DNA from 3 places in the Pseudodesulfovibrio portus genome. Region 3 is predicted to be linked to each of the others. Evidence: predicted binding sites of a transcription regulator. Region 3 holds the regulator's gene; each other region holds the start of a gene.

What was found. The regulator sigma-54, encoded in region 3, starts transcription at its own class of promoters, with help from an activator protein. The targets are predictions, from matches to a motif close to CTGGCACGGNNNNTGCTT.
Region 1: OO730_RS12265 (glutamine synthetase III family protein) is a predicted target of sigma-54. The motif match lies at 979-996, and genes of this name have one in related genera.
Region 2: OO730_RS06525 (SHOCT domain-containing protein) is a predicted target of sigma-54. The motif match lies at 1,240-1,257, and genes of this name have one in related genera.

The regions. Positions count from the first base shown of each region.
Region 1 covers NZ_AP026708.1:2,566,130-2,569,366, forward strand. The annotation lists gene OO730_RS12255 (hypothetical protein) at 1-99, shown strand, start outside; gene OO730_RS12260 (RluA family pseudouridine synthase) at 99-743, shown strand; gene OO730_RS12265 (glutamine synthetase III family protein) at 1,088-3,237, shown strand, end outside.
Region 2 covers NZ_AP026708.1:1,351,909-1,355,145, forward strand. The annotation lists gene OO730_RS06515 (YceD family protein) at 1-488, opposite strand, end outside; gene rpmB (50S ribosomal protein L28) at 814-1,029, shown strand; gene OO730_RS06525 (SHOCT domain-containing protein) at 1,372-1,569, shown strand; gene gltX (glutamate--tRNA ligase) at 1,656-3,053, opposite strand; gene OO730_RS06535 (NifU family protein) at 3,226-3,237, opposite strand, start outside.
Region 3 covers NZ_AP026708.1:303,871-307,107, reverse strand. The annotation lists gene OO730_RS01555 (LptA/OstA family protein) at 1-136, shown strand, start outside; gene lptB (LPS export ABC transporter ATP-binding protein) at 137-865, shown strand; gene rpoN (RNA polymerase factor sigma-54) at 1,106-2,515, shown strand; gene hpf (ribosome hibernation-promoting factor, HPF/YfiA family) at 2,552-3,091, shown strand; gene OO730_RS01535 (PTS sugar transporter subunit IIA) at 3,094-3,237, shown strand, end outside.

The DNA.
Region 1 (3,237 bases), 1.1 Mb from region 3:
AACCGGTCCGGCTCCAGGGAGCACGGGAAGTTCTATCCCTCCTGCCTGGACAAGTGCGGCCGCATCCTCGGGTTCATGCTCTGCGGGATGGAGGCGTGATGCATATTCCCCCCGGACTCGACGTCGTCTTTGAAGACAAGCACATCGTGGTGGTGAACAAGCCGAGCGGGCTGCTGTCCGTGCCGGGCAAGGGCGAGGCCAACCAGGACTGCGCGGCCGCGCGGGTCAAGGAATTGTACCCGGGCTGCATCGACCAGCCGTCCGTGCACCGCCTCGACCAGGACACCTCCGGGCTGCTCCTCCTGGCCCTGACCGAATCGGCCCACCGCACCCTGTCCATCCAGTTCATGGAAAAGCTGGTGGGCAAGCGGTACATCGCGTTGCTCGACGGCCTCGTGGACGGGGAGTCCGGCGTCATCGACCTCAAGTTCCGCCTGGACCCGGACAACCGTCCCTACCAGGTTTACGATCCGGACAAGGGCAAGCAGGGCGTGACCCGGTGGCGCAGGCTCGGTGTGGAAAACGGCCGCACGCGCGTGGAGTTCATGCCCCTTACCGGGCGCACCCACCAGCTCCGGCTGCACTCGGCCCACGAGAAGGGGCTCGGCGTGCCCATCGTGGGCGATCGGCTCTACGGAACCGGCACCGGGCCGGGTCAGCTCAAGCTCCACGCATGCACCCTCAGGTTCCGCCACCCCGCCACACGGCAGCCCATGGAATTTCATGCTCCCGCCCCCTTTTAGGGCGTTTTGCGCGGCTCTATCCGGTACGCCTTTTTTGTGAACTGCGGATATTCGCATTTATGTCATCTAAAAAACCAAGTAAAACAAGGTGTTTTAAACTGGTCGATTTTGTTTTTGATAAAAATGTAAAAAAATAACCGCAAAAAACCGCCTGAAAATACATTTTCGTAGCTTTGTCGATTTTCGGTGACGGCCGTCAATTTTTATCTATCTGCTATTATTGACTTTATAATGTTTGGCACGGACCTTGGTAAGAGGAACGCCTAGACCATAAAGGGTCAGGCGCCCTTGCCATTCCGGGAGAACCGGAAAATACATTTCAATAGCCTGGAAGGAGCATTTACATGAGCGGATACCAGACTCGTCAGAACGCGATCAACGCGGTCACCAACTACACTCCGAAAGTGGAGACCCTGAACTTTGCCGAGACCACTCCCACGGAGATCTTCGGGTCCAACGTCTTCAATGACAGCGTCATGAAGAACATGCTTCCCAAGGAAGTGTACAAATCCCTGATGGCCACCAAGAAGGCCGCCCAGAAACTGGATCCCTCCATCGCCGGTCCGGTTGCGGCCGCCATGAAGGAATGGGCCATTTCCAAGGGTGCCACCCATTACACCCACGTTTTCTACCCGCTGACCGGCCTGACCGCTGAGAAGCATGACGGTTTCCTGTCCCCCGACGGCGACGGCGGCGCCATCGCCGAGTTCGACGGCAAGCTCCTGATCCAGGGCGAGCCCGACGCTTCCTCCTTCCCGTCCGGCGGCCTGCGCGCCACCTTCGAAGCCCGCGGCTACACCGCCTGGGACGTGACCAACCCGGCCTACATCCTGGAAAATCCCAACGGCACATTCCTGTGCATCCCCACCGCCTTCGTCTCCTGGAAAGGCCACGCACTGGACAAGAAGACCCCGCTGCTGCGCGCCAACCAGGCCCTGAACAAGGCCGGTCGCCGCTTCCTGGCCCTCTTCGGTCACGATGACGGCGAAATGATCGTTTCCAACGCCGGCCCCGAGCAGGAATACTTCCTCCTGGACCGCAACTTCTATTTTGCCCGCCCGGACCTGATGGTCTGCGGGCGCACCCTGTTCGGCGCCAAGCCCGCCAAGGGCCAGGAGCTGGACGACCACTACTTCGGCGCCATCCCGCGCCGCGTGCTCTCCTTCATGATGGAAGTGGAGCGTGAACTCTACAAGCTGGGCGTGCCGGTCAAGACCCGCCACAACGAAGTGGCCCCCGGCCAGTTCGAGATCGCCCCGGTCTACGAGCAGTCCAACCTGGCCACCGACCACAACCAGATGGTCATGACCACGCTGAAATCCGTGGCCAAGAAACACGGCATGGCCTGCCTGCTGCACGAGAAGCCCTTCGCGGGAATCAACGGCTCCGGCAAGCACCTGAACTACTCCATCTCCACCGCCTCCCAGGGTTCCCTGTACTCCCCGGGCGACACCCCGCACGAGAACATGCAGTTCCTGGCCGTGACCGCCGCCACCATCCGCGCCGTGGAAAAATATTCCAAGCTGCTGCGCGCCGTTGTCGCCACCGCAGGCAACGACCATCGCCTGGGCGCCAACGAAGCGCCCCCGGCCATCATCTCCATCTTCCTCGGTGAAGAGCTGGCCGAGATCTTCAACCAGATCGAACTGGGCGACCTCAAGGGCTGCAAGTCCAAGGGCTGCCTGCAGGTCGGCGTGGACACCCTGCCCGCCCTGCCCATGGATTCCGGCGACCGCAACCGCACCTCCCCGTTCGCCTTCACCGGCAACCGCTTCGAGTTCCGCGCCGTGGGCTCCAACCAGTCCATCGCCGGTGCCCAGGTTGCCCTGAACACCATCCTCTCCGAGTCCCTGGACTACATCTCCGACGAGATCGAGAAGCTGCTCAAGAAGAAGACCTCCCTGAACGAGGCCTGCCAGAAGGTCATCCAGGGCATCATGAAAAAGCACGGCCACGTCATCTTCAACGGCGACGGCTATGCCGATGCATGGCAGAAGGAAGCCAAGAAGCGCGGACTGCCCAACCTCAAGACCACGCCCGACGCCCTGCCCGCCATTGTGGACAAGGAAGTCGTCAAGGTCTTCGAGAAGTACGAGGTCCTGTCCAAGGACGAACTGCACTCCCGCTGCGAAGTCTACCACGAGCAGTACAACCAGCATATCCTGACCGAGTCCCTGATGACCGTGAAGGTCGCCAAGACCATCATCCTGCCCGCCGCCATCCGCTACCAGGGCGAGCTGGCCGAAACCGCCGCCGCCATCAAGGCCGCAGGCATCAAGCCGCGCACCACCCTGTTGCAGGAAGTCACCGACCTGCTGCGTGATCTGCAGGCAAGCATCGTTGCCCTGGAAAAGCTGGTGGCCAAGGACTCCTTCAAGTCCGTGGAAGAGGAAGCCAAGTACAAGTGCACCAAGGTCCTGCCCGCCATGCTCGCCATCCGCGAAGTGGCCGACGCGCTGGAAGGCGTGGTCGCCGACGACCTCTGGCCCCTGCC
Region 2 (3,237 bases), 1.0 Mb from region 3:
AGTCTTTCGTCGCCCTCTTCCTGCTCACACACGCAGGCCTCGGTATTGAGGTCCTTGCCGCAACCGGGGCAGATGCCCTTGCACTCCTCGGAGCACAACGGCTTGAACGGCAGGGTCAGGGCGAATTCCTCCCAGAGGACCGCGCCCAGGTCGAGCTGGAGCTGACCGTTTTCCTCGCGCACCCTCGGCACTTCGTCGTACTCCCCGTCCGGGAGCTGCTCAAAGGTGTCGAAGGCGACGTCGATCTCCTGCTCGAACAACCCCGCGCACCGGTCGCAGGCCAGGTTCACGCTCCCCTTGAGGGTGCCGCGAACCAGCGCGCCGTTGTCGGACTGGGGAAGGATGGTGTATTCGGCCACCAGGTCGCGTCCCGGACGCACGGCGAGCTTGAACTCCCGCCACGCCTCGCGCCAAAGCGCCTGGTCGTCAAAGGTGTAACTCCTGCCCTCGGCGGCGATGTCGCTGATCGGTAACCATAATTCAAACATACTATCCTCCGCCTGTCCGGTTGATCGGAGTATGCCATGTGCACGGCGCAAGGAAAAGGCCGCCCGGAGCGATGTCTACCATACGCGGGGACCGGACTTCTCCGCAGCAACGCAGCACACGGTGCGCTCTGGTCAACCAGCCGTTAGGGCTGGGCAACCGGTGCTTCCTATGTGGAACAATATCATCTGTCAAGAAAAAAACCCTTGCCATTTGCCTGCAGGCTGGGTAATGAATCACTCCCGCTGCCTGGGGGAGCTACCAACTCCGGGCGACGAGCAAAGATTTTAATTGAACTATTTCATTTGAATACATCAGGAGGTCGCAATGTCCCAGGTTTGCGATATTTGTGGAAAAGGCCCCCAGAGCGGCAACAACGTCAGCCACTCCCACATCAAGACCAAACGCCGCTTCATGCCCAACCTGCAGAAGGTTCGCCACCAGCTCGAATCCGGCCAGGTCGTCAGCATCAAGGCCTGCACCCGCTGCATCCGTAATGGTGCCGTGGTCAAGCCCGTTGCCCGCAAAAAAGAAGAAGCCTAAGTCCGCTTAGCTTTTCCGGCTTGTAAAGCTATGCTGCCATCGTCACATGACGATGGCAGCTTTTTTGCGTTCTTTTGCCTGGCTCGTCATGGTCTTCGGAGAGGAGCCATGTGCAGTAATTGACGCCCGGACTGTGCACCATACTGCACAGGTGCACATCCTCGCTCCGCCCGATTTCCTGCAACAACATGAAATCACGACATATTCGTTTTGGCACAGGGTATGCTTAGTCTTCCGCAAACGACACGGAAGGTGACAGCTATGGATTTTTTAAGTTTCAGTAATTGGTGCAACGGCCCCGGGTATTGGCAGGGCGGAGGCGGCGGAGGATGGAGCGGCTGGATGATGCCCTTCCATTTCGGCGGCATCCTGCAACTGGTCATCCTGGGACTGATCGTCTACTTCACGGTGCGGATGTTCCGCAAACCGACCAGCGCCGCAGGCCCGGACTCTGCGGAGGCAACCCTCCGCGAACGGTTCGCCATGGGCGAAATCGATGCCCAGACATACGAGTCCATGCGAAAGGAACTCAGAAAATAGTTCGAGAACAGAATACCTCCTCTCCCCATGAGAAAGCCCCCGCCGGATTTATCCGACGGGGGCTTTCCATTGATCATGCCTGATGCCTAGAGTTCCACGGCCCTTCTCATGCGGGCCAGGGTTTGTTCCTTGCCCAACACCATCATGGTCTCGAACAGGCCCGGAGACTGGGTCTTGCCGACGATGGCCACACGGATGGGCTGGGCGATGACCTTGAACTTGATGTCCTTTTCCTCGAGGAATCCGCGATGCAGGTCCTCAAGGGACTGCTCGGTGAATTCGGCCAGCGCCTCGATGCGGTCGGCGATGTCTTCGAGCAGGGGCTTGGTCTCGTCGGTGAGGAACTTCTTCACCGCTGCCTCGTCATAGGGCAGGAACGGGGCGTCCACGATGAAGGGACGGGATTGCTCCAGCATGTCGAGGATGGACTTTGCCCGGGGCTGGAGGAGCGGCGCGATCCTGGCGAAATCGGCCTTTGACACGGCCCCGGCCTCTTCCTCGCCCACCTCGCGGGCCAAGAAGTCGCAGAGCAGCCCGGCCAACCGCTCGGGGTCGGCCTTCTGCATGTACTGGCCGTTGACCCACTCGAACTTGGTCAGGTCGAACACGGACGGCGAGTTGCCCAGGTTGTCCGTGGAGAAGAGCTTGACCATCTCCTCCATGGTGAACAGCTCCTGGTCGCCGTGGGACCAGCCCAGCCGGGCCAGGTAGTTGGTCACGGCCTCGGGCAGGTAGCCCATCTTCTCGTATTCCATGACCGACAGCGCGCCGTGGCGCTTGGAAAGCTTCTTCTTGTCCGGGCCGAGGATCATGGGCACGTGGCCGAACCGGGGGATGTCCCAGCCCAGGGCCTTGTAGATCAGGATCTGGCGCGGGGTGTTGTTGACGTGGTCGTCGCCGCGAAGCACGTGGTTCACGCCCATGTCGTGGTCGTCCACCACCACGGCCAGGTTGTAGGTCGGCGTGCCGTCCGTGCGGCGGAGGATCATGTCGTCCATCTCGGAGTTCTCCACGGAGATGAATCCCTTGACCATGTCGTCGAATCCGGTGGCGCCGTCCTGCGGGGCCTTGAGCCGGACCACGCCTTCGGTCAGCCCTTTTTCGCGGCAGGTGCTGTCGTACTTGGGCTTGCGGCCTTCCTTCATGGCCTTTTCGCGCATGGCGTCCACGTCTTCCTTGGAACACCGGCAGTAATAGGCATGGCCGGACTCGATGAGCCGGTCGATGACCTCGTTGTGGCGGTCGGCGCGGGCGGACTGGAACACGATCTCGCCGTCGTGCTCAAGGCCGAGCCACTTCATGGAGTCGATGATGGCGTCCGTGGCCTCCTGGGTGGACCGCTCGCGGTCCGTGTCCTCGATGCGCAGCCGGAACTCGCCGCCTGCGGCACGGGCCAGGAGCCAGGAAAAAAGCGCGGTGCGGGCACCGCCGATATGCAGGTATCCGGTCGGGCTGGGCGCGAACCGGGAAACGATCTTGGTCATGTGTATATTCTCCTTGAAAAATCGATCAACAGCCGGTTGACGCCCTCAGGCTTTCGAGAGTGGGCCAGATTCGTAGGCGGAAGGGTTCGCGGTTCCCACAGCCGTATCTCAATACGGCGAGGACAGCCGCAACCTTTCCAACTGCGAAGATGGCCCGCTATCGGAAGCCGCGCTATACGGCCTC
Region 3 (3,237 bases):
TCTTCAGGACGGTCCCAACAGCCTGACCGGCGAAGTCATCAATTTCCATATCAGGGAAAACCGGTCCGAGGTCGAAGGCGGCAAGGATCGCGTCAAGGCCATCTTCATGACGCCTGAAAACTTGAAGGTGCAGTAGATGACGACAGCCGGACTGAGGGCGGCGAACCTCTCCAAGCGATACGGCCAGAAAGAGGTCGTGCACGGCATCAACCTTGAATTGAATCCCAAGGAAGTTGTCGGCCTGCTTGGCCCCAACGGTGCGGGCAAGACCACCACGTTTTACATGCTGGTGGGCATCGTCACGCCCAATACCGGGCTTGTCTCCCTGAACGGCGAGCCCATGACCGACAAGCCCCTGCACGAGCGGGCCCGCATGGGAGTCAGCTACCTGCCTCAGGAAAGTTCCATCTTCAAAAAGCTGACCGTGCGCCAGAATCTCCAGATCATACTGGAGCAGACGACCATGACGCCTCGTGAGCAGATGGCCAGGGCGGACGAACTGATGGAGATGTTCACCATCACCAAGCTTGCGGACCAGGCGGCCATGTTCCTGTCCGGCGGCGAGCGGCGCAGGCTCGAAATTGCCCGGGCCCTGATCATGGACCCGCAGTTCATCCTCCTTGACGAGCCCTTTGCGGGCATCGACCCGATCGCGGTCATCGACATCCAGGAAATCATCTCCGTGCTCAAGTCCATGGGCATAGGTATTCTCATATCCGATCATAACGTTCGGGAAACTTTGAATATCTGCGATCGCGCCTATCTCGTCTACGAGGGCACTGTCATCCTTGAAGGAGCGCCGGACGAGATCGTCCAGAATAGTCAGGCCCGCCAAATCTACCTGGGCGAAGACTTCAGCCTGTAGCCCGCATCCTACATTTTTGCCGATTCCCGATTTACACCTTACCCAAAGGTTGGTACACTTTTTTCATAGTGATTAATGTCCATTTTATTGCCAATAGTAACAGAGTGTTATAACAATCTTGTTGCTTCCCTTTCTCGAATGTGCCATACTGAATGTGTAGAAATGATGTATTGAATGAAAAAAAATCGCATGGAATATTTCCAGACGTAATTCGATTATAGCAGGTTCAGAGATGTAAATATGGGTTTGGAACTCAGGCAACAACTCAAACTTTCCCAGCAACTGGTCATGACGCCGCAGTTGCAGCAGGCTATCAAGCTGCTGCAGTTGTCTCGTTTGGAGCTGCTTGAAACCGTGCAGCAGGAACTCATGGAGAACCCGTTTCTCGATGAGTTGGAAACCGAAGCCGAAGTGCACGATTCCTCGGAGAAGCTGACCGAATCCCAGGCTGAAGAAGAACTGGTGCGCAATGCGGACTGGGAGAACTATCTGGGCGAATTTTCCAGCACGTCCAAGCAGGCCACGGCCCGTGATGCCGAAGTCCCGGAGGACGGCCTCTCCTTCGAAGCCCGCCTGGCGTCCAAGCCCTCCCTTGAAGGCCACCTGAATTGGCAGATGCGGCTATCCAATTTTACCGACCAGGAGATCGCCATCAGCGAGATCATCCTGGGCAATCTCGACACCAACGGCTATCTTCAGGCGTCGGTGGACGAGATACGGCTGATGGTCCAGGCTTCCGCAGAGGAAGTCGAGGACTTGCTGATGCGTATCCAGCGCCTGGACCCGGTCGGGGTCGGCGCCCGTACTCCACAGGAGTGTCTTCTCGTCCAGATGGAAGTTCTCGGCCTCGATGATCCGATCCTGGTCTCCCTGGTCAAGGACCATCTGGAGGACCTGGAGAAGAACCGCTACAAGCCCCTGGCCCGCAAGTTCAAGTTGTCCATGGACGAGCTCAAGGAGTACCTTGACCTCCTGCAGACGCTGGACCCCATGCCGGGCACCAATTTTTCCAGCAACGAGCCTCATTACGTCAGCCCGGACGTGTATGTTTACCGATACGGAGAGGATTTCGTCATCATCCTGAATGAGGATGGCCTGCCCCGGTTGCAGATGAACACCTTTTACATGGATTCCATGAAAGGGGCCGCCGACAAGGAAAAGGAATATTTCCAGGAAAAGATGCGTTCTGCTGCATGGCTCATGAAAAGCCTGTACCAGAGGCAGAGGACGCTGTATAAAGTAGTTGAGAGCATTGTCCGCTTTCAGCGGGAATTCTTCATCGATGGCGTGACAAAGCTCAAACCATTGATTCTCAAGGAGGTGGCCGAGGATATCGAGATGCATGAATCCACCGTCAGTCGTATCACTACCAACAAGTACGTCTCGACGCCGCACGGGATCTACGAACTGAAGTTCTTCTTCAATTCGGCCTTGGATCTTGATGACGGTTCCCAGGTGGGTTCGGAGAGCGTCAAGGCGCTCATCAAGCAGATGATAGCAGGTGAAGATACGAAGAAGCCGCTGAGTGATGAACGGATCGGTGAAATCCTCAAGGACAAGCTCGAGGTGAACATCGCCCGGCGCACGGTCGCCAAGTATCGCTCGGCCATGGGCATCCCTTCGTCTTCCAAACGCAAGCAGTATTTCTAACCACTGTTTGCCGGACTTCTACCAAGGAGGCAGCGTATGAACATCAGCTTCACTTTCAAGAACTTCGAGCCGTCCGATCATCTCAAGGGCTACGCGAACAAGCGATTTGAAAAAGTGGCAAAATACGTTTCCGATGCGGAATCCGATCTTCAGGTCAATCTGCTGGTCGACAAATATCGTCACAAGGCCGACGTGATTCTCAATTCCGAAGGCATACATATATCTGCGTACGAGGACTCCGAGGACATGTACTCCACCATCGACATGGTGCTGGACAAGCTCGAAGCCCAACTCAGGAAAATGCGTGAAAAGCAGAAGAGCCGGGTCAAGAAGGCGCGGGGCAACAAGGTGATGATGAACGTCCTCACCTACGAGGACAAGACTCCCGGGGAAGCCCCCAAGATAGTGGGCACGGACGAATATGTGCCCAAGCCCATGTCCATAGACGAAGCCGCCATGCAACTTGATGCGCTCGAAAACGAGTTCCTTGTCTTCCGCAATGCGGAGACCGAGGGTGTGAATGTGATCTACAAACGTAAGAACGGCGATTACGGCCTCATCGATCCCGGATACTGATTATGAAACTCGGCGACTACCTGGCGAAGGAACTTGTCCTTCCCGAATTGGCGTCCGGCACCAAGTCGGACGTATTGAAAGAACTCATCGCCCCCGTGGGCGTTAAATATCCCGAGATGGACACGGACCAGGCGGTCCGTGTCCTT